Regions from separate parts of the Paenibacillus sp. FSL H7-0323 genome, predicted to be linked through region 1. Evidence: riboswitches for the same ligand, from Rfam matches in the RefSeq annotation. Region 1 holds a riboswitch; each other region holds the start of a gene.
What was found. Region 1 has a riboswitch for cyclic di-GMP ahead of MHH89_RS01895 (DUF6612 family protein). Riboswitches for the same ligand answer to the same signal wherever they lie in the genome.
Positions count from the first base shown of each region.

Region 2: it holds a riboswitch for cyclic di-GMP, as region 1 does, so the genes downstream of both, MHH89_RS12425 (thiamine pyrophosphate-binding protein) here and MHH89_RS01895 (DUF6612 family protein) in region 1, are expected to answer to the same signal.
Region 3: it holds a riboswitch for cyclic di-GMP, as region 1 does, so the genes downstream of both, MHH89_RS24495 (choice-of-anchor A family protein) here and MHH89_RS01895 (DUF6612 family protein) in region 1, are expected to answer to the same signal.
Region 4: it holds a riboswitch for cyclic di-GMP, as region 1 does, so the genes downstream of both, MHH89_RS25270 (transglutaminase-like domain-containing protein) here and MHH89_RS01895 (DUF6612 family protein) in region 1, are expected to answer to the same signal.

Region 1 is NZ_JBBODB010000001.1:386,746-394,528, forward strand. It holds gene MHH89_RS01885 (DUF4179 domain-containing protein) at 1-1,485, opposite strand, end outside; gene MHH89_RS01890 (RNA polymerase sigma factor) at 1,469-1,987, opposite strand; cyclic di-GMP riboswitch class I at 2,191-2,282, shown strand; gene MHH89_RS01895 (DUF6612 family protein) at 2,400-3,248, shown strand; gene MHH89_RS01900 (NADH-dependent flavin oxidoreductase) at 3,421-4,524, shown strand; gene MHH89_RS01905 (CapA family protein) at 4,603-5,619, opposite strand; gene MHH89_RS01910 (FprA family A-type flavoprotein) at 5,889-7,127, shown strand; gene MHH89_RS01915 (NAD(P)/FAD-dependent oxidoreductase) at 7,144-7,783, shown strand, end outside.
Region 2 is NZ_JBBODB010000001.1:2,709,342-2,717,124, forward strand. It holds gene serA (phosphoglycerate dehydrogenase) at 1-547, shown strand, start outside; gene MHH89_RS12410 (SDR family NAD(P)-dependent oxidoreductase) at 922-1,755, opposite strand; gene MHH89_RS12415 (helix-turn-helix transcriptional regulator) at 1,913-2,869, shown strand; gene MHH89_RS12420 (methyl-accepting chemotaxis protein) at 2,991-4,241, shown strand; cyclic di-GMP riboswitch class I at 4,416-4,512, shown strand; gene MHH89_RS12425 (thiamine pyrophosphate-binding protein) at 4,668-6,308, shown strand; gene MHH89_RS12430 (carboxymuconolactone decarboxylase family protein) at 6,319-6,687, shown strand; gene MHH89_RS12435 (hypothetical protein) at 6,893-7,243, shown strand; gene MHH89_RS12440 (ketoacyl-ACP synthase III) at 7,298-7,783, shown strand, end outside.
Region 3 is NZ_JBBODB010000001.1:5,436,841-5,444,623, reverse strand. It holds gene MHH89_RS24500 (alpha/beta hydrolase) at 392-1,327, opposite strand; gene MHH89_RS24495 (choice-of-anchor A family protein) at 1,475-3,766, opposite strand; cyclic di-GMP riboswitch class I at 3,875-3,965, opposite strand; gene MHH89_RS24490 (hypothetical protein) at 4,460-4,852, shown strand; gene MHH89_RS24485 (ASCH domain-containing protein) at 5,052-5,465, opposite strand; gene MHH89_RS24480 (DUF3221 domain-containing protein) at 5,817-6,161, shown strand; gene MHH89_RS24475 (hypothetical protein) at 6,510-6,989, shown strand; gene MHH89_RS24470 (hypothetical protein) at 7,205-7,588, opposite strand.
Region 4 is NZ_JBBODB010000001.1:5,616,883-5,624,665, reverse strand. It holds rRNA gene MHH89_RS25280 (23S ribosomal RNA) at 1-334, opposite strand, end outside; rRNA gene MHH89_RS25275 (16S ribosomal RNA) at 567-2,124, opposite strand; gene MHH89_RS25270 (transglutaminase-like domain-containing protein) at 2,492-3,301, opposite strand; cyclic di-GMP riboswitch class I at 3,315-3,395, opposite strand; cyclic di-GMP riboswitch class I at 3,470-3,552, opposite strand; gene MHH89_RS25265 (class D sortase) at 3,666-4,331, opposite strand; gene MHH89_RS25260 (GtrA family protein) at 4,434-4,841, opposite strand; gene MHH89_RS25255 (glycosyltransferase family 2 protein) at 4,828-5,808, opposite strand; gene MHH89_RS25250 (phospholipid carrier-dependent glycosyltransferase) at 5,906-7,684, opposite strand; gene MHH89_RS25245 (glycosyltransferase 87 family protein) at 7,674-7,783, opposite strand, start outside.

The sequences.
Region 1 (7,783 bases):
AGGTGTAATTTCAGGCACCACTTCTTTGCCATTAATCCGTAACGTAGTTTGGTTAACGCTTTTGAAGCCAGAAGATTTGGATGTTGATTCGACAATCAAATTTTCGCCCTCAGTATAGTAAGTGAATTCAATTTTTAACCCATCGACATCAAGTGAAGTGAACTGCTTTTCTTCTTTAGGTTTGTTTATAGTGATCCAATTCTTAGTAGTATCACGTTTCTCAATGACAGCATCCTTTAATATAAGTTTCATTGGAACATCGGACCAGTCGTTATACCATTCCGGAGATTCGAATTGAAATAAATGCTGGTAGCTTTCGGAATGATCTCCTTTCAAATTCCAACCCCCAGTGATTGTTTGATCACCTATAACCAACTGAGCGGTATTATAGTGGACAATTCCTTTTTTAAGCGAATCATTTTCATCTATTAGAATTTGGATATCTAAAGGGGTAACCACTAGCTGATCTAAGGTTATGCCGGTCTTTTCTTGAAATTCAGGACTGTTATACAGTTTCTTAGTGTAAATCGCCTCACTTGCTTTTTGTCCATCTGCTTTAAAATCGAACTTCCACGTACCTGAAAATCGTTTCGCTTCTTCAATGTAACTAAAATGAAGACTAGCTTCCTTCCAATCTGATTCAGTTATATTGAAAACCTGTTCAATAAATAAATCCGATCCTTCGTTAGGCATGATGGTTGGAATTGCTTCATTCTCTTGACTACCAGTACTAACTACCAAATGTGGGTTACCCCGTCCTAAGTCAGATGGTGATGCAGCGACTTTGTAACGGATAATGGTTTGATTGGAAACATATCGAACGGATTCGATTTGAATGCTTGGATATTGCTTAACTCCAGTATTGATAGTATCCCCTGCTTGATGATTAGATTGTAAGGGAATATTCCGATCACTGTAAAAAATGAGATTCCGTGCTTCAAACCTGTAGTCCTTTTTATCATCCTTTAATGTATCGGGTGTCTCATATACTCCAATGAGTTTCTGGCTTTCAGGATCGTATTCTAAATAACCGTATACCTTTGCCTTGGCACCGGATTCACTAGTCATGATGTTTTCCTCTGTAGCAAATCCAGTATATTTGGATAGATCAGATTTAGTATCAAGTGATAACAGCATTTTCATTTTTTCTCCATCAGTTACAACACCGTTCAAATTCATTGTTACTCCTGAACTGGAAGTTTGAAGATTATACTGTTGACCGATGCCGTTATTTAATGCATTGCTCACACTTCGACCACCAATTTTATCCCAATTAATCGTCATACTAGCGAATACAGGAATGGCTACAAGTAAGAGGCAAGAGAAGACAATACTGATAGGAATAACCTTTTTATTAGACCTAGGAGTATTCTGGGAGGCATGCAGATTTCTTTGACGTTTATAAGCTTCTTGTTCTATGGCAGTCCACATCAAATCATAATCCGGTCGGGGAATATGTTTATCTTTTTCAATATAGAGACTCATTACTATTCAGCTCCTTTAGTTGGGTTCCACCCATTCTATTTAGTATTTTAAGTCCCTTGTTCAGTCTGGATTTTACAGTTCCTTCGGGTATGCTCATAACTTTAGAGATCTCGGGTACAGTCAATTCGTTTATAAAACGAAGGACTACTACCATTCTGATTTTGTCAGGAAGCTGACTGTATAACCCTTGTAATTCTTTTTTAGTTTCCTGTCGATCCAAACGTTTTTCTACAGGGTTTGATTCCTCAGACCTGGATAATAAATAATTACGTACTTCTTTCATCCACCCCGTCTTACGCCTTTTGATCACACTGTTGCACTCATTCGAAGCAATTCGTAAAATCCAAGCTTTCAAGTTTCTTACCTTCGACTTATCCGCTAAGATAACTTTTACAAATACCTCTTGGGTAATATCCTCCGCATCTGCCTGATTTTTCATTAAGTAGTAACAAAAATAATATACTTGTTCTTTATAGAGCTCGAAAATTTCCCGGTCACTCATTTTGCTGCACCCCCTGTCTTTGCTGTTCTCATTAATAAGACTTATAAGCGTATGTAATCGTTCATTTTTCATTTTGATTGTAGTATTTCTTCTGAGTATCATAGCGAATTCGAATGGAAGATAAGTCGTTTACAGGTAATTATAACCATGATAAAATTAGCGGTGGGACATGCGTCCGTAATCTATTAAAACTAATTGAATGTCCGCGTTAAAGGTAAAATCATCGAAAGATGATGACACAAAGCCATGGGTCTAAAACCTTTCGACAGAAGGAAATGATCGCCAGGCCGCCATAGGGATGTCTTATGAAGCATAAAGGATAGCTCTAAGAATATGTAGTCTATTTTGAGCTCTTTTATTATTTCGACCTATACGGCGTTACATTATCGCAAGGGGCCGAAAGGGGAAGTACATGAACAGTTTTTTCAAAACAATAGGTACTAGTTTGGCAGTAGGTGCTTTATTGCTGTCCGGAACGATCGGATGGATGTCTAATCCAGGAGTAGTGTCTGCAGCTACCTCAACAGTAGTAACCGCGGATCAGATGATCAGCAAAGTAACGGCAGCCTCCAAAGCAATAAAGAATTTCCATCTGGATGTGACCAAAAAACAGGATATTCAAAGCGGCGGGGTGCGTATCAGCAACACCAACACTCTGAAGCTGGATATCAACCGTCTGCCGAATTTTGCCGCAGCAGGCACTGTCGCTAGTAGTCTTTTAGAAACATCGTACAGTCTATATGCCAATGACAAGGAGTTTTACTATCTTGTAGACGGAAGTGAACTGATCGATGAATCTGAAGATGAAGGTTACGACGATGACGGGGAGCCAATCGATCCTGATGCACAATATTGGCTTGGACTGGAGAAAACGGAATGGGATGCCTTTTACTCTAAAGGCCAATACGATCCTGTTTCCATGCTTGATTCGGTCAAAAGTTATAAAAAATCCATGAAAGTCAGCACTGCTGGCGCACAAACAGTCTTACAATTCACGGTAACCGATCCGACAGCAGCTAAGGGGATAATCAAACTCTATGACCAGGAGAACCTTTGGGATGGAGAGACAGTTCAACCCAAAAGCGTAACGTGGAAATTATTCGTCAATACTAAGACCTGGCAAACGGAAAAGCTGACAGTCGATCTGAGTTATGTACTGGTAAGTGATGGAGCCAAAGATACATACACCACGAAAATCGAAGCTAAATATTCCAAAAATAATAAAGGTGCAGCCATTGTAAAACCGGCCGAACTAGAATAATAAGGACCATTCATATCGAGCAAAAAGCGCTGTTCCAATGAACAGCGCTTTTTGTTGTATCCAACAGCAGTTCTTTATTAGTTGACAAGAATAAATCATTGCTGTAATTTATATGTATGCGCATGTATATAATAATTTATCTAAATATAATTTAATGAAAGTTGGGAAAAAGATGATAGCACTAGACACAGCATTAACTTTTCGCAGAGGGCTGACATTAAAAAACCGAGTGGTTATGGCTCCAATGACCACGCGAATGAGCTTTTATGACGGTGTAGTAACACAAGATGAATTGAAATACTATTCGCTAAGAACGGGCGAAGTAGGTGCGGTCATCACTGCGGCAGCAAATGTACAAGAGGGTGGAAAAGGATGGGAAGGTGAACTTAGTGTTTCCTCCGATGAATTTATTCCTAGCCTCAGCCGATTAGCATCTACTATTAAACGAAATGGAACAAAGGCTATTTTACAGCTATTCCATGCAGGAAGAATGACAGATTCAAAAATATTGCGTGGCGTACAACCCGTTTCCTCCAGCGCCATTGCTGCCGAACGCCCGAATGCAGAAATTCCAAGAGCATTAACAGAAGATGAAATTTTCGGTGTAATTGAGGATTTTAAAAAAGCGACTCAACGTGCTATTCAAGCTGGATTTGACGGGGTAGAAATTCATGGAGCAAACACATATTTAATCCAACAATTCTTCTCTCCACACTCCAACCGTCGTGAAGATCAATGGGGCGGAAGCTTAGAGAAAAGATTTAATTTCATTAACCAATTAGTGGATGCAGTTATTGCTGTCGTTGACAATTCAAAGGTTAAGGATTTTATTGTCGGGTATCGTTTTTCTCCAGAAGAATATGAAGAGCCTGGAATTAAAATCACCGATACCTTTTATCTTATTGATAAATTAGCTGATAAAAAGCTGGATTATCTGCATATTTCATTAGGGGATTTTAAGAAAGTATCTGCATCAGAAGATTTTAAAGAAAAATCAATCCTGCAATATGTACATGAGAAAATCAATGGCCGTGTACCTTTAATTGGGGTAGGAGATATCCGTACCAAACAGGACGCAGAGGACACGTTGACAAATGCTGAATTAGTAGCAGTAGGACGATCTCTTATCATTGATCCTCATTGGACAAGTAAAGTGCTGGAGGGTAAAGAAGATCTCATCAGAAGAGTACTTGCTGATCAAGATAGAGAAGAACTTGTAGTAGAGAATGGTATTCTAGAATTCCTTAAATTAATGATGCCTGATCGTTTACGCTAAACCCAAACACAGTTTTGAGGTCTAAATCTATAACGTTCCGCGGTAAATTCCGCGGAACGTTATTTTTCTGTAACGACTCTATTCCCTCTTTAAGATTGTTGTCGTATGTTTCAACATTCGATTCATGAGATTTCGCCGTTCTGTTTTTATGTCGGTGTCGCTTCTCTTTAATGCGTCGCGGATGGGGATGATCTCTGTAATTTTCCTGCCGCTTTTTATTCTTCGATCTACACAAGTCGGGATGTAACCTACGTTAGTTATACTCGTGTGTCCTTTTTCATCCTTCTTTATTTTAAGCGTAAGAATGATACCGCTTTGTGTATAAGGAATATTCATTAGTTTAGTCGAAACAAAATTCCCCAATGAGTAAATAACGAATTGTTTTTTTCCACGAAGCGCTAACGGTTGAAGAACATGTGGGTGAGACCCCAGTATGATGTCGGCGCCATTTTTAAAGAAGAGATTGACCAGCTCTTTTTGCCTCTTGTTTGGAGTGTAACGATATTCGCTTCCGAAATGCAGATAAAGCAAGACTAGATCGACTTTCTTTTTTAAATCTCGAATCTCCCGAATGATCTTGGGCGTAGATATCCGGTTAACCAGCCATGGCTTACTCACTGGTACAGGAATTCGGTTGGTTCCTGCTGTGTAGGAGAGGATGCCAATCGTAATTCCTTTGACGTTTTTAATAAGCGTTCTCTTGGATTCTTCTAATGATTTAGCTGTTCCCGTGTGGTCGATTCCATTACGGTCCAGAACTCGTAACGTCCGAACCAGACCCGGGGCACCATAATCCATGCAATGATTGTTGGCCGTTACTAATACGTCGAATCCGGCTTCCTTAAGTGCAGGGGCCAGTTCGTCTGGACATTTGAATATCGGACCGCCTGATCGGGGACTTTTCCGGCATTCGGGGCCACTTCCAGCAAAGGTGGTTTCGAGATTGCCAATCGTTAAATCAGCCTGTTTCAGATAAGGAGCTACTTTTGCAAACAGGGGGCTGAACGAATAGGTTCCGTCAGGCTGTTTAGCATCCGAAATAATATAACGTTTGACCATTAGATCTCCCACAGCAGCTATTTGTATTTCAGTCATGGATATCCACCTTTTTATTATTTTCATTAGGATATGGCATAAAGTTGTTATGGGTTATTCTTTCTTTAAGGCGAAGTGCAAACATTTGTGTGGCTTTTTATTTAAAATGTGACTCAACGCATAATCACTTTATTTAGATCGTCTAAATTTAAGGTATTCATTTTTTTCAAACTTTTATAATTTGATTCAAATCCTCTTTTTTGTTTGGCAGCCATAATAAAATAAGGTTGTTGATAAACATTATCAATCAAACATTGGAGGTTAAAGAAATGAGTACACAATTCAAAAAAATCGCCGAGGATACTTACTGGATAGGCAAAATCGATAACCGCCCGGTTCCATTTCACCGCCTGATTCTGGCAAAAGGAACTACCTATAATTCTTATTTATTAAAAACAGGTAAGCCAACTGTCATTGATACCGTAGATATGGAATTCGGACGTGAATATGCCGAGTGTCTGGGTGAAATGATTGATCTTCTAGATATCCATTACATTGTAATTAATCATACAGAGCCTGATCACTCTGGTGGACTGGCAGCTCTCGCTGCCAAGGCTGCAAATGCCACGATCGTATGCACCGAGATTGCTGTTCCCGAATTGCAGGAAATGTACAAGCTTCATAGCCGGAACTTCCTGGTGGTTAAAGACGGAGATAAGCTGGATATTGGCGGGAAAACGCTGCTGTTTAAAGAAACACCGTATCTCCATACCGCAGAAACGATGATCACCTATTGTATCGAAGATCAAATCTTATTTCCTTGTGATATTTTCAGCACGCATGTTGCGGTGGAGAATCTATTCAGCGATGAAGCCGGGTTTGATATTACGGAAGATTTCGAGGGCTATTACGCAGCAATTATTCATCCTCACAGAAGATATGTAAGAACCCTGTTAGAGGCTGTTAAGGATCTTGAGATCCGGATGATCGCTCCTTCCCATGGATTTGTGATCCGGAAGGACATACGTAAATATATCGGGATGTACGCCACATTGAGCCGTGAAACGACGCAAGGAAAAAAGGCAACCATCGTATATACCACCATCAAAAACAGTACCAAGAAGATGGCCAAAATCATACAGGATTGCTTGCAGGAAAATAATATAGAGACAGAGGTCTGGGATGCAGATAAAAGTAGTGCCACTGATATTCTGAACAGCATAACGTCAGCGGACGCGGTCTTTATTGGCAGCTCCACTAAATACGCGGACATGATTGGGAACCTGGAGAACATTCTGAAAGAATTGCACAATATGAATCTGGAAGGTAAACTTGCTGCAGCCTTTGGCTCCTACGGCTGGAGTGGTGAAGCCATTGAAGTCATTCAGGATTATCTGAATGGAACAAACATGACGGTGCAAAGCACATCTGAGGTTATTAAAACCACGGGGATGACACATGTAGAGTTCCCTGTACGAATCAGATTTTCCCCGAAAGAGCCTGAGAAAGTTCAAAAAATTAAAAATGCGGCTGAATTTGTTTCGGATTTGCTGCTGAGTTCATTTTAGGGAGGAGGAACATAGGATGACAAAACATTACGTTATTGTTGGCGGAGGAGTAGCCGCCGTCCATGCCGCCAAAGCCATCCGTGATCAAGACGCAGAATCGGAAATTTCGATCCTCGGGGAGGAAAGTCAACTGCCCTATAACCGGATTAAGCTGACCAAAGGGCTGTTTACCGACCTGCACAGTGAGAAGGTGCTGATTAAAAAGGAAAAATGGTACCGCGATAACCGTATCTCCGTAAAAACCTCGACCCGAATCCGTTCTGTCCACCCGGACCGGCAAATAGTTGTGACAGAAGATGGGCAGAGTGTTTCTTATCATAAGCTTTTATTGTGTATGGGAGCGAAGAATCGTGCACTCTCCCTTGAGGGCTTCGCCCTGAACAATGTTCATACCCTCCGGGATATGAACGACGCGGACAGATTGAAAGAAAACCTGCAGGATGGCAGCCATGTAGCCGTAATCGGTGGGGGAGTGCAGGGAATCGAAACCGCTTGGGCGCTGCATGAAGCGGGATATCAGGTAACGGTGATCGAAGCTTTTCACCGGTTGATGGGCAGACAGCTTGATGAGAAATCCTCACAGCTCCTTAAAGAGAACCTTGAACAAGCAGGTGTGAAGGTTATTCTTCGAGCTGATGTAGCGTCTATAACAGGAA
Region 2 (7,783 bases), 2.3 Mb from region 1:
TGAAATCCATGTTGAGTATGCGGGTGATCTGTCAGATGTCGATACCCAACCACTTACCCGCTATATTGTGAAAGGCGTGCTCTCCCGCCACTTCGCTGAGGATGTTAACATCGTTAACTCCATGCACTTGGCAAAAACACGCGACGTTAATGTAGTAATAACTAAAGCTTCCAAAACTAAAGGCTTCACTAATCTGATTACCGTGACCCTTAAAACAGATCACGACCAAGAACGTCTCGTAGCCGGAACATTGCTGCAAGGTTATGGAGAAAGAATTGTTCAAGTGAACAAGTTCCCGGTTGATATCGCTCCTGAAGGACATCAAATTGTAGTATCCCATAACGACAAACCAGGCATTATCGGACTTGTGGGCACATTGCTGGGCGAAAATGATGTCAATATCGCTTCCATGCAAGTGGGACGTAAAATCGTTGGTGGCGAAGCAATCATGCTGCTGACCGTTGATAAAGCTGTACCTACTCATGTGCTTGTGAAGCTTGCTGGTCTACCAGAAATCAACGCTGCCGAAGAAATCATTCTTCTGTAAGCAATACGATAGAAATCAAACAACAGAGCAGCGATCCTCCTCTTATAGGAGTTTCGCTGCTTTTGTTGTTGATCGTTAACCCGTTTCGGCTTCATTTACAACACCGAATCGAGTTCCCTCGTGCAGGCTTACGGACACCCTTGAGGTTACGGACCCAGATGACCCTATATGCAATAATTTCGCCTTTGAAGCAGGGTTTCGGACTCTAGTGCCACTATTCCTCAAAAAGAGAGCTAAATCAGGTGTTTTGCCTATCAATAACGTCTATGGGGACCGATAGCGTTCTAAATATACGAAAATACTGCATTATAGATCAGCTGTGTCCTATACTGCTTCGTACGCACATATGGGATCAAACAGATCAAGTTTGCTGTTTAGACTAAGAATGCGGGAACAGTCCGACCATCGATGTCTGTAAATCCATACTTTTCAGCCAGCTTAGCAACCTGCTGCGGTTGTCCGGTCATAGACATGACCTTAGGATCGGCTGCTAGAGCAGCGGCTGCTCTACCGATATAGGTTGTGGATTCAGTCATCTGCAATTCTTCAACCTCATGCCAATGCTCCTCATCCGTGTTCATGCTCTCCAACACCGCCTCTGTCCTCATCCAGCCCGGAGTAAGCGGAATAACTGCAATGTTGTCCTCTTTAAGCTCATTCGATAACCCGTAGGCCATGCGGACAAGTGAGTTTTTAGAAAGATCATAATAGAAGTTTCCAAGATATTTGTAATGATCCCAAAAGGTTGTGTGGATGATTAGACCGCCAGCTTTTGCCTCACGCATTAATGGTATTGCATAATAATTTGTTATCAACTGTGCCCTCACACCCGCATTAAACATATTGTCCCAATGCGCTGTAGGAAGCTCCCAGAAAGACTTCTGCTCAATAGGTAAATCGTTGCCGCCCCATACATTATTGACTAAAATATCAAGCTTTCCTTGCTCTGAAGCAATCTGGCGAATGACCGCCTCTGTCTCCTGATCTTTTGTATGATCACATCGTATGGCGCTGCCGGACCCTCCCTCCGCTTTTATTTCCCTAAGTACGTTATCAATGCTCCGCTTGCTATGCTCTATGCCAGAAGCCTCTGTCGTTCTGCCCGTAATATAAACGAATGCACCTTTCCTTGCCAGCTCCAATGCAATTCCTCTACCAGCACCTCTGCTGCCTCCGGTGACCAATGCTACTTTTCCTTTTAAAGTCATGTTCTCAATCCTTTCTACACTTGTTTTTCTCTAAATGTTCTGCATTTAATCCTTACCTTATATAGTATAATTCTTTAATATGACATCAACTGACATATATAATATAATAATTAATTAAGAACTAGCCAACATTTATTAGGAGGAGGAGTGTCCCTTAATGAGAGCCGATCGTTTGTTATCCATCTTACTTTTGCTGCAAAATCGTGGAAAGATGACATCCCGTGAGCTAGCCCAGACCTTAGAAGTGTCTGAACGAACTGTGTTTAGAGATATGGAAGCCTTATGTACAGCGGGAATACCGATTCTTGCCGAACGGGGACGCGAAGGAGGTTGGATGCTCACAGAAGGATACCGGACCTCCTTAACGGGTATGAAGCCCTCAGAAATTGCTACTCTGCTGCTGTCCGCAGACTCCTCAATCTTAAAAGATCTGGGTATACAAAACGACTTCTCTTCTGCCGTGCTTAAGCTGGAGGCTGCTTCCCCATCCAGGCCGAATAATCCAGCCAGTTACCTGAGCCAGCGCATTCATATTGATGGTGCCAGCTGGCACCCTTCCGACGAGACGTACCCGTTTCTTTCTGTCCTGCAGGAAGCTGTTTGGGAAGACCGTAAAGTAAAGATCACTTACCCACGGAATGACGAGATGAGGGAGCGTTTCATTGAACCTCTCGGGTTAGTCGCAAAACGTGGAGTTTGGTATGTAGTGGCACGAACCGAGGGTGAAATGCGGACTTTTCGCGTGTCGAGATTAATACAAGCTGACGCAACTTATGAATCATTTGTCAGACCTGAGGCTTTTGATTTAAAAAGCTACTGGGAACAATCGACTTTAGCTTTCAAAGCAGCACTGCCAAAATATGTAGTGAACTTAAAGGTGAATGAGTCTATTCTTAAAGAATTACAACGTGAAAGATATGTAACTATAACTTTAGTAGAACCCTCTGCTAATACTGGGTGGATGAACGTGGAAGCCGAGTTTAATGCTATAGAATCTGCCTGTCGTATCGTACTCTCTTTCTCTCCTTCAGTTATTGTTTTAGCTCCTAACGAACTAGTAGGGATGGTAAAGTCTGCTATTAAAACAATTTCCACAATATATGAGGAATTTTGACATGAATTCTAAATATCTACTACTTAAAGAAGATTTATGACACTTCTCTATAGACCAATGACCTATAAATCCCCTATAATAACACCATTACATAAAATTTAATAAGGGGGACATTTTACCAATGAGCTGGATGCACAAACTTCCGTTAAAACAAAGAATTGTTGCCGGATGTTACCTCGTTGCCGCACTGTTTGCTATTCCTGTCTTAGTTACGTTAATGATTCTAGGTCAATTTCTCGTAGGAATTATACTAGTAGTTGTTCTTGCAGGTCTGACTTTACCTGTTGCTCGCTTCGTGGAGAGAACGCTTACATCATCTTTTGATGATATTGCTAATGTATCTCACAGTATTTCAAAGGGTGATTTCACTAGCAGAGCGGACGAAAATGGTTCAATGGGTGACGTAAGCCGCTCCTTTAACACAATGATTGATAAGCTCAAGAAGATTCTGACCGATGCATCGCAGATCACCCGTCAAGTTATGGATGCAAGCCGCGGAATCGAAGATAAGAACCAGAACCTGAAGATTGTCATGGCACAAGTAGCCTCTTCTTCTACTGAGCTCGCTCTTGGTGCAAATGAAATATCTACGGATATCGCTGATATGACAGAATCCATTAAAGACATTGAGACCAAAGTATCCAATTATACGAACTCCACCAAAGAAATGAACAGACGTTCAATACATACCTTAGAACTTGTTGAGCAAGGGCGCCAATCCGTAGATACACAGGCTGAAGGCATGCGTAAAAACATAGAGGCTACACAAAAAGTGGCTGATACTATTGAAGCTCTCTCACAAAATGCCCGCGGGATTACGATGATCACCAAGACCATCACAGAGATCGCTGAGCAGACCAACCTGCTGTCACTGAATGCCTCCATCGAAGCTGCTCGTGCCGGAGAGCATGGTCGGGGTTTTGCCGTTGTAGCTCAAGAGGTTCGCAAGCTTGCTGAAGAATCTACGGCATCCACAAAAGAAGTATTCGGCTTGGTCCGCAGCATTGAGTCAGATATTAAACAAGCCATCGATAATATTGCCATCAATGAAGAGGTTGTGCAGGTTCAGAATGAAATGATCACTCAATCTGCCCATATTTTCGCACAAATTGTACAAAGCGTGCAGTACATTACCGAGCAAATCTCTTCATTCTCTGCGGAGAGTGATCTTATGCTAGAAAGTGCCTTGAAAATTTCCAGTGCAATTGAGAATATCTCAGCAATCACCGAAGAAACTGCTGCTGGCACGGAAGAGGTATCGGCGGCTATGAATGAACAGATTAATGCCCTGCAGTCTGTTGCAGAAGAAACGGAAAAAATGACCCAGGCCGTATTTAATCTGCAAAAAACCATTCATATCTTTAAATTCTAGTTCAAAACTATCAACTGCCACCTAAGCTGAGTCTTAGGTGGCAGTTTTTTTCGCGAGGCAAAACTTCATCTCTTGGACAAGACTTTCGTCAAATTTCGAGTTTTTTTAGCGGATTATGTTGACAAAAATTAATGAGGAATATATTGTAAAGGAAAATTATTCTTATCAACTATAAATTAATATTGGCAAAATCCTCGAAAGAGGATGACGCAAAACCATGGATCTACAGCCTCATTTTTTCGTTTGAGGCCATGATTGCCAGGTTGCAGAGGAACCAGGACGGCTGAACTATTGTTCAGTCTTAGCGGTGCCTTATGCCACCAACCTGTGCTTACTATAGAGCACAGGTTTTTACTTTTTGAGTATATTGATCTATCGTATCTATTCGGTAGATTAATAACTAATATATATCAAAAAACTTGTGAGGTGTTTCTTTTGAAGACAGTCGCAGATTACATGGCGGAAGCACTACGTAACCTTGGAGTCACCCATTCTTTTGGGATCATTGGCAAATCCATTTGTCCAATAGTTCTAAAGATGGTGGATTACGGTATTGAATTTATTCCCGGCAGACATGAAGCAAGCTCCGGATTCGAAGCAGCAGGGTATGCGCTGAAAACGGGTAACCTAGGCGTAGCATTTGGTACTTCGGGTCCTGGGGGAACTAACCTGCTTACAGCAGCAGCACATGCGAAAGCTAACAACCTACCTGTCCTATTTATTACCGGCCACCAATCCATTACAGAGCTTGGAATTCCTCAATGTCAGGACTCCACCTCTTTTCTGGCTGATTTAGCTGATATGTTCAGACCTGCCACCTTGTTCAGTAAATTGGTTGAACGTGGGGATCACTTTGGTACTATTTTTAATCATGCGATTTCTGTGGCCCTGACCAAACGGGGTCCTGTTCATCTTTGTATTCCTTTTGATGTACAAACTGAAGTATTGGAAGAATGCAATATAGTAATCCCAGAAAGAGAATCTCTAATTAGTCAAGCTAATATCGATAGAGTCATCGATGCTATTCAAGCTGCTAAGAATCCTTTGATTATTGCGGGTAAAGGAATTAACCGCTCCGGAGCACATAAAGAGCTTGTTCAACTCGCAGAAACTTTTAATATTCCTGTAGTAACATCTCCAGGTGGAAAAGGGGCTATAGTCTGGGATCACCCACTCTATCATGGTCCTATTGGCGTTGGCGGTTCGACCCACGGGGACGATTTATTGAATAAAAGCGATTTATTTATAGTGCTTGGATCACGTTTAAGTGATATGACCATCTGTAATCTTAAACGGGAGAATCATCCAGCAACTTTAATTCAATTTGATATTGATCCAACCTTTGTCGGAAAAATACTATTGTCCAAAACGATACCGGTCACTGGGGACCTGCGCGATAATTTGGTGCACTGCCTAAATCATATTGACCCAAGCACAATCACCAAACGTGAGGCTTTGGCCGATGCGGATTATTCAGAAGAGCTTCCAACCCTCAAGAATCTTTCCCTTGCTTCGGTAATGAGCACTTTAAGTGATTTGATCCCTTATAATAATTCAATTTTCGTTGATGATGGAAGTCATGGATTCCACGCTGCAAAATGGTACAAGGTTAAGAAACCGGGCAGCTTTGTTTTTGATGCGTATTTTGCTTGCATGGGTAATTCGATCGGCATGGCTATTGGTGCAAAAGTTGCAGCTCCTGAAGAAACTGTCCTCTGCATTACAGGTGATGGTTGTTTCATGATGCTCGGCGCTGAGATTAACACCGCTGTCTGCAAAGATATCCCTGTCATCTTTATCGTGGTCAATAATAAGCAACTAGATATGGCTCTTAAGGGTATGGAGAAAACCACAGGTCGTATCGATGGAACTCTATATGAAGTACCAATGGACGCCGTGAAATTCGCTGAATCTCTAGGTGCTAAAGGCTACAAATGTGAGACTGCGGATGAATTCACAGCTGCAATTAAAGATGCGGTAGCTCTAAACCATGTTGCCGTTATTGAACTACTAACAGACCGTGATGAAGTCCCTCCGACTGCACACCGTACTTTGAACCTAAACTAGGAGGCTAACCATGAAGGAAAATATCAACAGTGGTCTCAACCACTTCACGAATCTATCAGGAGACTATGGCGCAAAAGCACTAGCTCCAATTAAAGACCACTTCCCTGACTTGGCTGAATTTATTATGGGGAATGCCTATGGCGATATTTTTCAACGTAATACTATAGCCCCTGACTGGAAGGAAATCGCAGTCATTTCATCTTTAATTTCAATGGGTCAATTCGAACAGTTGGGCGTTCATTATGTCATGGCCCTTCGTGTTGGAGTTACCGTAGAACAGCTTAAAGGTATTCTATTACACTTAGTACCCGTTATAGGGGCACCTAGAATCATCACAGCTTTTAATATCCTGCTTGCAACCATAGAAGAAATCCAATAACCCAACAGTTCGACAACAATATACAAAATTCGACTTTATTATTGCATACACTTGAAAAATATGCCTATAATAGAGTCGGAATATCCCATTACTTGCTGTATAGTGTCGAATTTTGACTTTTATAAAACAGCTAAATGGATATACATGGCTGGATATTGCAGTCGAACTGTTTTGGACAAATTCAATCTATGGGAGAGATTTAGGCATGGGAAGTTTCGTTTTGAAGACAGACACTACAAACAAGGTTATTAACATTGAGTTAGATGGAACATTTTCTGAAGAAGATGGTCTAAAATCTATTCAAGCTTATCAACAAACTATCAATCCAATTACTCCAGCTGACTATGAACTAAAAATCGACTGCAGAAAGCTAAATGTAACTGCACCAGATGTTGTACCTCTTTTAGAAAGCTGCTTTGTAATGTTTAAGAATGATGGATTTGTAAAAGTAAATCTAACGCTTGAAAATAACCCGATCCTCAAAATGCAGCTTTCCCGTCTTGGCCGTAAAGCTGGACTCGATAACATCGAGATCATTTCTGCGGTTACAGTCTAGATCTTTTAATCTTAATATGTAGGCCACATTTTACTGCTTTCCTGGAGGCGTATTATGACCGGAATTCGTATTAAAGGCATTGATATCTATCATCCCAGCAATATAGTTGGTAACGACTTTTTCATTAAGCATTTTGACGAAAAAGGCATTGATATTCGAGGTCTATTATCCGCATTAGGTCGTATTACACGGTATAGTATTAAGGATGCGGATGAGAATTCCCTTACGATGGCTTTTGAGGCTGCCAGGAATGTTCTGGAGAAAAGTGGTCTCACAGGTGCCGATATCGACCTTATTGCCTATGCAAGTCAAACTCCTGAGTATATCTTTCCTACCAACTCATTAATGATTCACCGTTTGATCAAAGGCGCATCCCATACGATCTGCATTGACAGTAATGCTAATTGTGCGGGTATGACGGCTTCTGTGGAACAGGTTAGCCGTCAGATGCAAGCGAATCCTAGGATTAAACGAGCGTTGGTCATCGGCTCCGATTATGTAACCCCTCATACCGATAAGAATGATCCAGTCTATTACGCT
Region 3 (7,783 bases), 5.1 Mb from region 1:
TATTGAATATCCCCACCAAGAAGATGTCAGGCCGACTATTATACACATCGGCATTTTGGACAAAGAGGCTTTATGTTTTCTTGCAGTACTCTTCCTTTTTATGAGATTAAATTCGAAATATAGCATTCCGATTCACACTGGCGCGGTCAATGGAGCCGCAAGGGCAAAAGAGAGGTAGGGCTTTTGTCGTATTGGAAGGATTATTCTCGCCACACGGCTGCTGGAAATAACAAGGAATTAAGACACCCGTTACTCACGAACGGCGGGGGATGAATATAACGAGAAAGCATGACGGTACGATCCTTATTCAAGGACTACGTCATGTGTGGAAAAATATAGGCGCCCGATAACCGCTACCTAGCGGATATCGGGCGCTGTCTACGTTCAGGACTTATTTTACATATCGACTTACAAAAGCTGTTACTACATCTATATACCCCGCCTTATCCGTATCATAAGACAATCCATGCCCCGCTTGCGGTACTATGAGCCTCTCTTTTGGACTCTGGCATGCCTCATACAATTCATTCATCATAGCAAAAGGTACAAAGTTATCCGCATCCCCATGAATAAAAAGAATCGGAGCCTTCGCTTTCCGCACTTGTTTTAATGCAGAGGCTTCACCAAAGCCATACCCCGCCTTCAAGCGGGTGATTAGACTTGCACTTTGAACGAAAGGGAAACTTGGCAAGCGATACATTCGTCGTAGTTGGTAAGATAATTGTGCTTTTACTGAGGTATAAGCGCAGTCCGCAACAATAGCTTTTACCTGCGGCGGAAGATCTTCCCCTGAGGTCATTAGCACTGTAGCACCACCCATAGAGACACCGTGAAGCACAATTTGAGCACTGGGCCCAGTCTTTTTAATCATGTATTCAATCCATTGCAAATAATCTTTTCGTTCCGGCCAACCAAAACCAATGTAATCCCCTGCGCTATCTCCATGCCCTCTTGCATCGGGAATTAGGATGTTAAAGCCTAAGTTCTCGTAGTAGATTTTGGCGTACGCCCCCATATCCTTTGCTTTACCTGAATAACCATGGGCTAGAATGGCTGTGCGTCCCGCAGCACGATTAGATTGGAGTAAGTAACCTCTTAGTTTAAGTCCATCTGCAGATACGATCTCAATATTCTCGAAGCTCTGGCGAGAGACCCAATCCTTCCCCTCCCCCCAAGAAGCTCCGGCAACCGGAGGATCAGCCTTCAGATTAGGATTATTACTTAGAAATACCTTTGGCGCTCGTTTAATAGCAATACCATAGAAGAAAAATCCCACATAGATTAGAATCCCTATGATGATTACAGCGCTAATAATGAACCATATCAATTCGCCTTCGCCATCCCCTCTTCATTTCTTTTGCAACAAGAGTATACCATCTACTTAGAATGCACCAAACTATCGCAATCATGACATACAAATAGAGCCGCCATCGGGACACCCCCCGAAAGCGACTCTATGTTGCTCTACCCTTTATTATTTATTCTTTTTGGAGAACTTGGTTCTCATTAATAATCCGATAAGTGCAAAACCTAAACCTGCTACATAGTAAGGTGCAGGACTTGATTCACCCGTTTTTGGCAATTCCTTCACAGGTGGCTTACCTAATGGGATCGTATCGTCCACTACGATGATTTCATCAGGTGTTGGTGTTGGCGTTGGTGTCACTGCCGGTACCGGACCTAATGGGATCTCATCATCATCAACAAGTACTTCTGTGCTATTCGACGGTGTTGGTACTGGCGCTGGTGTCGGCGAAGCTACAGGCCCAAGCGGCACGGGATCTTCTGCAAGAACTATAGTGCCAATTACGGATGATGGCGTTGGTGTCGGGAACACCGAAGTCTCTGGTGTCGACGTTGGTGTTGGTGTTGGTGTTGGTGTTGGTGTTGGTGTTGGTGTTGGTGTTGGTGTTACCTCTGGTGTTACCGTTGGTGTTGGTGTTACCTCTGGTGTTACCGTCGGTGTTGGTGTTGCCTCAGGTGTTACCGTCGGTGTCGGTGTTGCCTCAGGCGTTACCGTCGGTGTTGGTGTTGCCTCAGGCGTTACCGTCGGCGATGGCGTTGGCGTCGGCGTTGCCTCAGGTGTTACCGTCGGCGTTGGCGTCGGTGTTGGCGTCACTGTCGGCGTTGGTGTCGGTGTTGGCGTCACTGTCGGCGTTGGTGTCGGTGTTGGCGTTGGCGTTGGTGTCACTGTCGGCGTTGGTGTCGGTGTCACTGTCGGCGTTGGTGTCGGCGTTGGTGTCACTGTCGGCGTCGGCGTTGGTGTCACTGTCGGCGTCGGCGTTGGTGTCACTGTCGGCGTCGGCGTTGGTGTCACTGTCGGCGTCGGCGTTGGTGTCACTGTCGGCGTCGGCGTTGGTGTCACTGTCGGCGTCGGTGTTGGCGTTGGTGTTGGCGTCGGCGTTGGTGTCACTGTCGGCGTCGGCGTTGGTGTCACTGTCGGCGTCGGCGTTGGTGTTGGTGTCACTGTCGGCGTTGGTGTCGGTGTTGGTGTCGGTGTTGGCGTCACTGTCGGCGTTGGTGTCGGTGTTGGCGTCACTGTCGGCGTTGGTGTCACTGTTGGCGTCGGTGTCACTGTCGGCGTTGGCGTCGGCGTTGGCGTCGGCGTCGGTGTTGGTGTTGGTGTCGGTGTTGGCGTCACTGTCGGCGTTGGTGTCGGTGTTGGCGTCACTGTCGGCGTTGGTGTCGGTGTTGGCGTCACTGTCGGCGTTGGTGTCGGCGTCGGCGTTGGTGTCACTGTCGGCGTCGGACATGGTGTTGGCGTCGGTGTCGGCGTTGGTGTCACTGTCGGCGTCGGCGTTGGTGTCACTGTTGGTGTCGGCGTCACTGTCGGCGTTGGTGTCGGCGTCGGTGTTGGCGTCACTGTCGGCGTTGGTGTCGGCGTTGGTGTCGGCGTTGGTCCGGGTTCATCACCATCGTATGGATAGTGGTGAAATTCACCACCACCAGTACCTTTGAGTGAAGCCGCCACTAAAGTACCGTTAATCTGACCATTAATAAAATCAACATGAGCATAGGGGGCAAGTATGCTTCCCATTACACCTATGCCTGCCATATCAAGATACGCAGCTTGGCTAAAGTTAAGCAAAATTTTCTTGCTGTTCAACACGTTATTAGGTAGAAATCCGAAGTTTTTCATTTTTACGTTAGAACCATCAATATTAATAATTGCAGTAGATCCTGAAGGAACATTTATTGTAATTCCGTAGGTATTAGAGACGTTATCTCCTGAAACATTAAAAACATTGACCGCAGGATCTGTACCTGTCAAGGTAAGGCTGCCATATTGGTACACTGTTGTTCCATTCGCCGGCAATGCTGCAAGTTCTGCTGATTTGTCCTTCAAAGACTGACCTACGGCTGAAAAGTCAATCGTACTCCCCTGTCTTTTTGTACCACCCTTGAGGAGCGTTACATTCCCTGAAAAATCTCCCCCGTGCACGATATTCCCATAAACAGTACCTCCGTTGAAAGTAAGATTCCCTCCAACAACAAGTGTGTCAGTCAGGGAAACCTCTGCAGCGGTCAACCTATCTCCAACACTATAGTTGGTTAAGTTAACGTTACCTCCAGCAGCAAACCTTCCTTCCGTATCCGAAACTGTTGTTATATCCCCTAGAATAAACACGTTGTAGACCGCTGCAATTCCCAATGTAGAAGAACTACTAGCTCCAGCAACTCCAGCTCCCAATGAGGAAAGCCCACTACCTACCGTCAAAATCCCAGCTAATACAAGCGAGAGTAACGGTTTTATTCTTCTTTTCAAATGGCACACCTCCTAAAACTATGATTTATATTAATCAGAATAATTACCAGAAACTCTAAAGGACCTAACAACAAAAAAGACCGCCAAAAAGAAGTGAAATTCCCTTCTCATGGCAGTCGGACGGTCATTGTGCCTTTAAGACACTTTAGACTCCTGGACTTTGCGTCCCGCCCTTTCAGACGGTTTGCTATTATCATGACTATATATATGTATTACACTGCAAGTCCAGAACTGGTAGCTGAAGCATTCTATCCAATAACAGTCTATGACTTTTAATACTTTTGAATTAATAACAGTTTAGCTCCCGACACCCACAATTGTCAATCAATTCCTTTCGATAATTCCCCGCATTAGTACCACACAAAAAAAGCGCCTAAAGGCGCTTCGCATAAGGTTTTTCATTAAATTTTAAAGTAACTGTATATAGCCCAATATGGATATCCATAAGGGAACACTCAGAATTAAACCAAAAAACAATCCACGCTGGAGGCTGCCCTCTTTTTCCATCATAATTCTCCTTTATGTGCGTTAGATACATTAATTTTTATTATTACAATTTTAATATAATTTATTCTTCGTTATTTAGTTGTGAATTTAATCACATTGGATAAGCTGTTTAGAAATACCATTGATTATTTTTGGAATATCGGGGTAGAATACGAATATACGTTCCTATTAGAGGTGATGAGATTCATGCATAGAGCAGAAAGCAGGGACAACATGCTGGTGAAATCTTATTTATTGCTTCCGATGATTTTATCAGCTTTCGAACGGGACTCCGCCATTTTATCTACACACTTACGAACACCCGCCCCTTATCTGGAGGTGCTTGGAACAGCTGCTGCAGTAGCTACAACAGATCTAAGGGATGTTCGTGCAGAAATGAGAAGACGGGGAATCAAGGTGTATGAGCAAAACAGACTTAATACTGGAATTGAAGCCAAGTATATATGTCGTGGCTATCATGAACGAATGCTGCTGTTGAATGACATTGTTGCGGCTCAGGCTGCCATCCATATGCGCAGATACCTAGGGCTGGATATTTCATCTTTTAAGAGTTACGAAGAACAGTACCAGATTAAGTAAAGCTGTATAGAAGCCGCTGCGCTCTCTCCCCCCGATCAATTAGTGAACAAAAAAATAGGCCTTACCATGGGAGTTGGCAAGACCTGAGAGAGATATACCACAAAACACTGGGGGGTGTTTGGTGTCTCTAATATATACCTCGAACCTGAAAAAAAGCTGATAGGCACATAAAAATTACATTAAAAATATTGTTCGCCGTTCAGAAGTGATTAGAGTGCTCCCACAAGCTTAGCCGACCTTTAGCTGGAATTGGATGGCTTAATGGATGAACCCCTTCAAGCTTCCAGGCAAACCGTCCTTCACTATAGTCGCCAAAATCATATTCATTCCCATTGATCCATTCCCTTAAATCCACCTCTGGAGTAACCACATAACATCCCGCGAGCTGACCTGTAGCAATAATAGCTCCTGTCGGCAAATTATTCGCTGTATAGCCATGTTTCGCCAATACTGATTTGTACGGTTCCTGTTCACAAATCTTTTTGTCAATCCTCATTCCGGCATGGATGCCTAACTCGCCGCGGTAGGCTGTTCTCCATGAACGAGTTTCAAACTCTTTTTCACCAAGAGCAATTAAGGTCGCCCAAGGCTGCCGTATTGTTATACACCGCATGATATTTATCCCCTTTGTTTATGTTGGACGTTTGTCACGGATGCCACGGATCTCGATCTCGCGTTGTGTAATCTTGCTCACCTTGACCTGATAAATAATCCCAACCGTTTGGTCGATACTCATTTCCATCATTGATCGCCTCTAAAATAAGAACATTTATTTTTATTATATACAAACAAAAGTTCTTATGAAAATATCAATACTACAGGCATTCACCTGTAACTCCCCAGAATCAATAAAGGTCGTCATAATGGAAAGGCTGCTGTTTATTCTTATATTGGTAATGTACTAAATGCTATGCCTGTGCAACCGATTTTAAACTAATGTCGTAACCACTGGAGGGGAAGGTCCATGATTCAAAAACCACGTACTACTATTAAATGGACTCTTATTTTTGTTTTTTTGTTATTCGTCACCGCCTGTAGTAAGAATAATGAAGTTTTGAAAGGAATTGTACACACAATAGATGTAGAAAATAAAAGAATTTTAGTAATTTCTGAATTAAAAGAAGAAGACTTGAACAAGGAATATAAGGAGATTCTCGAATCTAATGAGTACTCTCAAGCCATTTGGGTAAATAAAGTTGCACCTTCTAAATATAAAAAAGGCGATGAGATTAAAGTGTTTTTTGAAGTAAGTGATGATTCATTCCCTGCACAAGTTACCGCCAAAAAGATCACCAAAATCAAGAATTGAGCAAAAAGAATAGAATCTACTATAAAGAAGCGGCGTCTCCAAAAGGGACGGCGCTTCTTTATAGTAGATTTAAAGAGAAATCCATATTTATAAAATTACTCTGTGCAAAAAAGTGACCCCACCAACTTCCGGCAGGGTCTAGATCTATATTATAAGGGGGTTATGTAATTACTATAATCCTCTTAGCTTAAATAAGTATGAAGCCCGTCTAAAGATTTGCTGAATTATTATTATTTTTATCGAAACCGATCAAACAAGGTAACGTATCAATCTTAATTTCCAAATTACTATAGCGCTGATATTACTAAGTTTTATTTAAAGTCGACTGAGACATCTTCATATTATTATATGAACTTTCTTGATAGTAAAAGAGAACTTTTAAAGAAAATTCCGTTTAATAATTCGCCTGGAGTAACCTCCGGTGCTGAGTATGCGCTTGATTTAAAAGGTGTTGTATATATTGAATTCGTTAATACTTATAGCCCTTTTACTGCTCGTATATACGAATTTGATATATTCGGCACTTATTCAGAAGACCCAATACCAACAGTGACGCCTAAACCTACAACAACTCCAGAGCAGCCATCAGGGGATCGAGCTATTCTTACCATCACTCTGGTGAATGGAACAGAAAAAGAATACGACCTACCAATTGCTGAAGTAGATGCATTCTTAAACTGGTACGATGCTCGTGATGCAGGAAGAGGTGCAGGATCATATGGAATTAATAAGCATTCCAACAACAAAGGGCCTTTTAGCAAGCGCAAAGAGTACGTAATATTTGATAAAATACTAACCTTTGAAGTCAGTGAGTATACAATTCAATAAACAAAAAAAGCCCGCCAACCATTAAAATTGACGGGCTTTTTTATGGAGTTATAAATGGAGGCTTTAGTATTGTTCCCAAATTCAAAGGAAGAAAACTGTATGTAGAATTAATTGAATTAAAAGTATCATTCTCAATTTATATAATTAAACTTTTTATAAGATACCTATGAAATAGCTAGTCACCACTTATGATTGACGCATTAAATTTACTATTTCTATTGATTAAGAAAAAATTGTTGCAAATCCAATTCAGATTTTATACTCTCAATAACATTTTTCAAACCAGGTACCCAGAGAAAAGTATCTTGTCGGATATAATTCATTACTAGCTCATAACTACGCTCAAACTTTTCAATGTTAGGACTATGTTCGTTTTCCAGTACTGTACGTACCCTTTCTGCTAATTCTACGTAGTCAGCATCAATGTGCTCTTGTTTATAGCTCTCCGCCGATTTTAACTTGGTCCAGGCAAAGGCCCCGCCAGCTACAACTTCTTCAGATCCTTCTACGTATTCAATGCATGAATCATAATTTATAAATGCATTAATTCGTTCTTCAAGCAATTTAAAATCTTGTACATAATTAAGGGTTTTTTCCAAATAAGACACCTCCCCAAATGATAAGAAGATGTGATCTAAACTCACCAAAAAAATTCTAGTTGGTAATCACAACTTGATAGTGAATCCAGTATATACTCTTTTGAAACATAAATATATGTATTATTTTTCACATATAAATTCACACTTATTGTTGAGTTGGGATAAATGTGTTTATAGGTATAGCATTAGTGATAA
Region 4 (7,783 bases), 5.2 Mb from region 1:
ATATTCCTTTGTAACTCCATGTGAGACGTCCCACAACCCCTAAGAGCAAGCTCTTAGGTTTAGGCTGTTCCGCGTTCGCTCGCCGCTACTGACGGAATCACTATTGTTTTCTCTTCCTCAGGGTACTTAGATGTTTCAGTTCCCCTGGTCTGCCTCTACATACCCTATGTATTCAGGTATGAGTAACTGCGAATTACCACAGCTGGGTTTCCCCATTCGGACACCCCCGGATCAAAGCTTGCTTACAGCTCCCCGAGGCAGTTTCGTTGTTCGCCACGTCCTTCGTCGGCTCCTGGCGCCTAGGCATCCTCCGTGTGCTCTTATTAGCTTAACCTTGATTCTTCCGAAGAAAAATCTCACTAATAACATTTACTTGTTTACACAAGTTGCTAAAAGATGTTCTAAAACGCAAATTCGTTTCGGTATCCAGTTTTCAAGGATCAAGTCTTACTTGAGAGCTTAAACTCTCAAAACTGAGCAACGAGTGAGTAACAGGCCTAAACCTGAGTTTTGGAAGCTTAGCTTCCGATTTGAATGTTCTCATTGCAGAGAACGATTCTCCATAGAAAGGAGGTGATCCAGCCGCACCTTCCGATACGGCTACCTTGTTACGACTTCACCCCAATCATCTACCCCACCTTCGGCGGCTGGCTCCCTTGCGGGTTACCCCACCGACTTCGGGTGTTGTAAACTCTCGTGGTGTGACGGGCGGTGTGTACAAGACCCGGGAACGTATTCACCGCGGCATGCTGATCCGCGATTACTAGCAATTCCGACTTCATGCAGGCGAGTTGCAGCCTGCAATCCGAACTGAGACCGGCTTTGATGGGATTGGCTCCACCTCGCGGCTTCGCTTCCCGTTGTACCTACCATTGTAGTACGTGTGTAGCCCAGGTCATAAGGGGCATGATGATTTGACGTCATCCCCACCTTCCTCCGGTTTGTCATAAGCAGTCACTCTAGAGTGCCCAGCATTACCTGCTGGCAACTAAAGTTAAGGGTTGCGCTCGTTGCGGGACTTAACCCAACATCTCACGACACGAGCTGACGACAACCATGCACCACCTGTCTCCTCTGTCCCGAAGGCCGCCACTATCTCTAATGGATTCAGAGGGATGTCAAGACCTGGTAAGGTTCTTCGCGTTGCTTCGAATTAAACCACATACTCCACTGCTTGTGCGGGTCCCCGTCAATTCCTTTGAGTTTCAGTCTTGCGACCGTACTCCCCAGGCGGAGTGCTTACTGTGTTAACTTCGGCACCAAGGGTATCGAAACCCCTAACACCTAGCACTCATCGTTTACGGCGTGGACTACCAGGGTATCTAATCCTGTTTGCTCCCCACGCTTTCGCGCCTCAGCGTCAGTTACAGCCCAGAAAGTCGCCTTCGCCACTGGTGTTCCTCCACATATCTACGCATTTCACCGCTACACGTGGAATTCCACTTTCCTCTTCTGTACTCAAGCCACCCAGTTTCCAGTGCGACCTCAGGTTGAGCCCAAGGTTTAAACACCAGACTTAAATAGCCGCCTGCGCGCGCTTTACGCCCAATAATTCCGGACAACGCTTGCCCCCTACGTATTACCGCGGCTGCTGGCACGTAGTTAGCCGGGGCTTTCTTCTCAGGTACCGTCACTCCGGTAGCAGTTACTCTACCGGACGTTCTTCCCTGGCAACAGAGCTTTACGATCCGAAAACCTTCATCACTCACGCGGCGTTGCTCCGTCAGGCTTTCGCCCATTGCGGAAGATTCCCTACTGCTGCCTCCCGTAGGAGTCTGGGCCGTGTCTCAGTCCCAGTGTGGCCGTTCACCCTCTCAGGTCGGCTACGCATCGTCGCCTTGGTGGGCCGTTACCCCACCAACTAGCTAATGCGCCGCAGGCCCATCCCTCAGTGACAGATTGCTCCGTCTTTCATTCTTCTCTCAGGAGAAAAAAGAAATTATCCGGTATTAGCTACCGTTTCCGGTAGTTATCCCAGTCTGAAGGGCAGGTTGCCTACGTGTTACTCACCCGTCCGCCGCTAAGTTGTTTTGAAAGCAAGCTTTCAAAACAACTCCGCTCGACTTGCATGTATTAGGCACGCCGCCAGCGTTCGTCCTGAGCCAGGATCAAACTCTCCAATTAGTATTGAAAAGAGCGATATGCTCATTTTGAAACATCTGACGAGAAAATTAATTCTCTAATTTTGGATTTCACTTACGTGATTTCCCACTCACTCGTTGTTCAGTTTTCAAAGATCAAGTTCTCGTTGGCGCCGTTTAATGTCTCAGCAGCAACTCTTATAATATATCATGTTGTTTTCAGAAATGCAAGCTTTATTTTTCGAAGCTTTTTATCAGCCTCGTCTATATCGCCTGTACGCTGTCTAACAACGCTTACCTATAATACCCCAACTATTAATAGAAAAGCAACCCCTAATATAAAAATAAACAACTAGCTTAATAATTAAGCTAGTTGTTTATTTAATAGAGTTATGTTTCTAGCGACGAACTTAATAGTATTTTGCCGCAGTATATTTGCTTGAGGCTTTAATTAAATCGGTTTTCTTATCACTCTTTGCAAGTCCTGCATCCACTGTAGTATCAATGGTAACCCACTTCCCATTAAGCAACACTTCGTTCCATGCATGATATTGCGTAACGTAGCTTGTATTCCCCATTACCAACTTAGCAGGAACATCTACACTCCGCAGCATTGCGGCAAAAAGAGAAGCGTAATCATAGCAAATCCCTTTTTTAGTAGTCAATGTCTTATCGATGCTTGGAATATAATCAGTAGTTACACTATTAGCAAGAGAGTAATCATATTGTACATTCGCAACTACATAGTTATAGATCGCTTTAACTTTCTCTTCGTCTGTTGTTTTGCCTTGTACTAATTGTTTAGCTTTGACAATCGCTTTATCAGAAGAACTCCATTTCACATTCTGTACGGAGCCCAAATATACGGAATTCGAGTCACTCATGGTTACGTCTACTACTTCGGAATATAATGCTTTGTATTTATTACCGGTTGTGTTCTCCAGAACAGAAACCTTATAAGTCCCATTTCCTTGTTGCAAAGGGAAGTCCTCAGCTTGTCCAGAAGCATACAAGTTATATGTATAGCTGCTGTTATCTTTGGTGATCATGAGTTTGATTCTTTTATCTTTCGGAATATCATAGTTAATACCAATAACACCTTGAGCCACTTTGGATGTAATCAACCAGCTGGCATCTGCACTTGCAGCTTGAGCTGTACTTACCGGAACTGAAGTCATTAGGACGAACAACGCCACCAGCATAAAATAAACCTTTTTCACGGATAAAACTCCTTTCGGTAGCTGGCTGCCATCCTTTCGGGAAGGCCCTTTAGCTTTGCGTCCCTACCTTTCGATAGGTTTGCCGTTATCGTATAAGCTCTATCTGTTCTAGCTTTACTAGATATAATTGATAGAATCCATTTGAAACAAACAAAAAAAGCCTCTTCATTCGGTAGCTGGCTGCCATCCTTTCGGGAAAAGGCCCTTTAGCTTTGCGTCCCTACCTTTCGGAAGGTTTGCCGTTATCGTGTTTAGCTTTCATAGTATAATACTATCATATTTATAATTGTGAACAAGACCTAATTTACTAGATTACCCATTATTTTATAAATATCTCCCGGTATTTGTGTTTTCTTGTCATTCACTATTCTCCTTTTGTTAATTTGGCATGAACAATCAGACGATGCGTTGGATTCACTAGCGGATCACATGTAATCAGAGTAAGAATCTTATCCTTGTCATTCCCGTCAAGAACGGAGACATCACTCGGATCTACAACAGAAATATCGTATACCTCATAGTTAAACACCTGATCACTAGTCTTTACCGTGATAACATCCCCCACAACAACCTCATTCAATCTGTTAAACAAACGACCCGTAGTTCGAGCCCGATGCGCCGCGATTGCAGCATTCCCGATCTCTCCAAGGGGTGCCGTTTCTTTCATATGGGCTGCAGCATGTTTCATATTAGCTTTTGTAGCCCCTTCTAATACAGGCAGCTTCAAATCAATCTTATCGATTTCAATTAGTGCGATTACTTTGCCACCGACTTCAATCTCCGGTTCAGGCTTTTCTGTCTCTTGGAGTTGGGGCTGTGCCTGGGCATCCAGAACCGATTCCTCTGCTAACAGCTGAGTAACTTCAGCATACCTGCTCCTCAGATCTGACTGGGGAGTACTATCGGCAGTGCTTAGTTCAGCCGTTTCTAATAACTTCTCCTGCTGCCTGTCGTTGTACCATTCGTTAGCTGTCGGATATAACATAATAAGTATCCCAGCCAGTATGAGTAGATAGGAGAATTTACGCAATGTTATTCACCTCCGTATATTGTTTCTATGGTTATATACAAATCAAGCAGAAACAGCTACTTGCCTTTAAGCATAGCAACTCCTTCTGCCTGAAATTAATGTTTAAAATACCCATTTACGACTTCCAAAGAAATTGATGATCACCGTGATAAAGGTAACCAGCACCTTCGAGATCAAGACTTGAATACCTAGTTTGTCTGTCAACAGATGCATTAGCAGCAGTGATATTCCGAGCACTACCAGATTCAGCACGATAAACTTGACCAGCTGCACGCGGTCGAAGCCTTCTTTATTCCCCCGGTTGCGATCACGAAAGGTTACTTTTTTATTCAAAATAAAGCTATTCGCCGTGCCTGCACTATAGGAGATCACCTGCGCCAATGCGTATACCATCCCTAGTGAATTCAACAATGTAAAAATCACAAAATCAATAAGCGTATTGAGCAAACCTACGGCATTAAATTTGAGGAACTGTATGAATGCAGCGCGCAAGTTCTTATCTGACATCATTGTGGTCCTTCCGGCGGTCCAGTTGTTCTTCGTTCTGGTAGCCTTTAGTCTCACTAACAATATATAGCGGTCTATCTTTAGACTCGTCATAAATCCGTCCGATATACTCCCCAATCACACCCAACAGCATCAGAACAATACCGTTAAAGAGCAGATTGACACCTACAATGGAAGCCCAGCCCGGAACCGTCCAGGAGGTGAAAAATATCCTTTGGAACAAGACGAAAAATAAATAGAGAAAGCTAGAAAATGAAAGAAAGAATCCAATATACGTAGCAATCTTAAGCGGCTTATGTGAAAAAGAGGTGATGCCATCTAACGCAAAACGAATCATTTTCTTCAGCGGATATTTGGTTTCTCCAGCAAAACGTTCTTCCCTTTCATATTCCACCATAGTCTGCTTGAAGCCAACCCAGCTCACCAAACCTCTGACATAGCGGTTCTTTTCTTTAAGTCCCCGCAGGACATCACATACCTTACGGTCAATAAGACGGAAATCGCCTGTATCCGTAGGAATATCTACACTTGTCATACTGCTGAGCAGGCGGTAAAAAAGCTTCGCGGTGACCTTTTTGAACATCGTTTCTCCGTGGCGCTTCAGGCGTTTCGCATATACAACGTCGTAGCCCTCTTTCCACTTCTCGATCATTTGCAGAATGACCTCCGGAGGATCCTGAAGATCAGCGTCAATAACAACAACCGCTTGACCTTCGGCATAGTCCATGCCAGCTGTAATCGCTACCTGATGTCCGAAATTACGCGAGAAGTCAATCAGCTTGACATGCTCGTCTCGTTCACAGATCTCCCGAATCATCTGGGCGGAACGATCACGACTGCCGTCATTGACGAAGACCAGCTCATAAGTATCGCCGCACTCGTCCATTACTTTTTTCAAACGTTCATAAGTATGGCTAATTACTTGCTCCTCATTGAACATGGGTACAATCACACTATATCTGGCTTTCACCTTTATTCCTCCTACAAGCTTTTTGGAGCGTTACATCCATCTACACTTCATAATAACGCTGCATGCATAAACTTATTTTATAGATTTTTATTAAATCCTAGAAAACCCAAGTTGGGAACCAACGCAGCATATCTTTCACGTAATCTCCACTGACCTGCATCCCTGACAGTACCGGGTAGAAAGCGATAAAGAGCAGCAAAGCAACGGCTACATAGACATACTGTACGTAACGGGCCTCAGGGAATTTACTATCCAGCAACTTCATTATATATACAATACCAAGAATCATAAATGGAACCATAGCAAAATAATGGTAAATAAATGTTTCTCTTGGGACAAGCATCCACGGAACATATTGCGAGAAGAAGGCAATCCAAATCATGTAGAGATTCTTATCTTTACGTTTCAGCGTAATCCACAGTGTTGCCAACATCGCAAAAATACCCGTCCACCAGATAAGCGGATTCCCCATAGTCACTATACTGCTGACCTGACCTTCCGGCAAACCTTCACCGCCGCTAAAGAACCAGACCGGTCTCTTCATAAACGGCCATTGCCACCATGAGGAAGCAAAAGGATGTGTAGCTACAAGCTGGCTGTGGTAGTTGTACATATTCTTTTGGGAATCAATCAAACCTTTTATAGTGAAGCCCTCTGCTGATGCAGATAACCCCGGCACAAAAGATAAGCTATAAATAATTACTGGAATAATTACAAAGAACCCGATACAACTAGCCAACGTAATAATAGTCTTTTTCCAAAAAGAATCTACTGCTTCACGACAGGTGCCCAGCAATTCCTTGTCTTTAATCTTCCCCTCTGCCAGCAGGCGTCCGGAGGCTTGGTATTCTCTGTAGCGTTCAAAAAGGGAGATAGCCAGCATAATGGCCAGCCCTGCTCCTCCATAGAGCACAATCCATTTCGAAGCTACGCCGATTCCGAAGAATAAGCCAGACCAGAATAACGGAATTAATGTTTTTCTTAAAGGCTGCTTGTAGAAATTCATTGTGTAATACCGCTGCATAAAATAGAACATCAACATAATGAAGAATACTCCGTATACGTCAATCGTGGAGATTCTTGTCTGTGTGAAATGCATGAAATCCAGTGCAAACAATCCTGCCGCGAGGGAGGCGTATTTGCTTTTCTTAAACAAACGCAGCGCCATTACATATATAAGAGGTAACATGGCAACTCCGAACAAGGTTCCGATAATACGCCAGCCGAATGGATTGACTCCGAACAGCTCCATACCTATGGCAATCAAAAGCTTGCCAAGCGGTGGATGCGTATTCTCGTAAGGCACTATCCCGTGTGTATATTCATAAGCTGTTCGCGCATGATAGATCTCGTCAAAATAAGTACTATTCATAAAGTTAGAATATTCCGGAATGAGCGCCTGCTCGTCAAAAAGATTGGCCGCTGCTCCTCTTTTAGGTACAGCGTTAGCATCCGGTGTCACACCGGCAATAGGAAGGGGGATTCTTTCTCCCCCCTGCTCATAAAAGGCCATTTCGTTCAAAGTGAACCCTGGAGAGGTAACTGTAAACTTCACATATCTCGCAGTAACGTTCAGGGGTTGGCTTTTCCAGATGAAGACATTCCCAACATCCTCACTGACATCCATCGGACTGCTCCAGACCTCAGGATTGTCGCTGAATTCCAGCTTGAACTTACCCGTGCCCACGCCACCAAAGATATTGACCCGTTCCAATGGTTTACTCTGCCCCAAATCTACATAGAAGCTTTCACCACTGGCAGCAGGCTCCCATAAGGTCTCTGGAGATTTAGTAGAGCCAAGATTATATAAAGCAAGCGCTGCGTAAACGGCCGTGATAGCTATTATGCATATCCAATCTATACGCTTAAACTTCATCGTTAAATCGCCCTCCCTTCTGATGCGGTTTAATTTGCCCGACAACTCTCAAATCTTCTTCATACTGTTCTTCCGGTGTAATTGGTGCTGGAAGAGGTT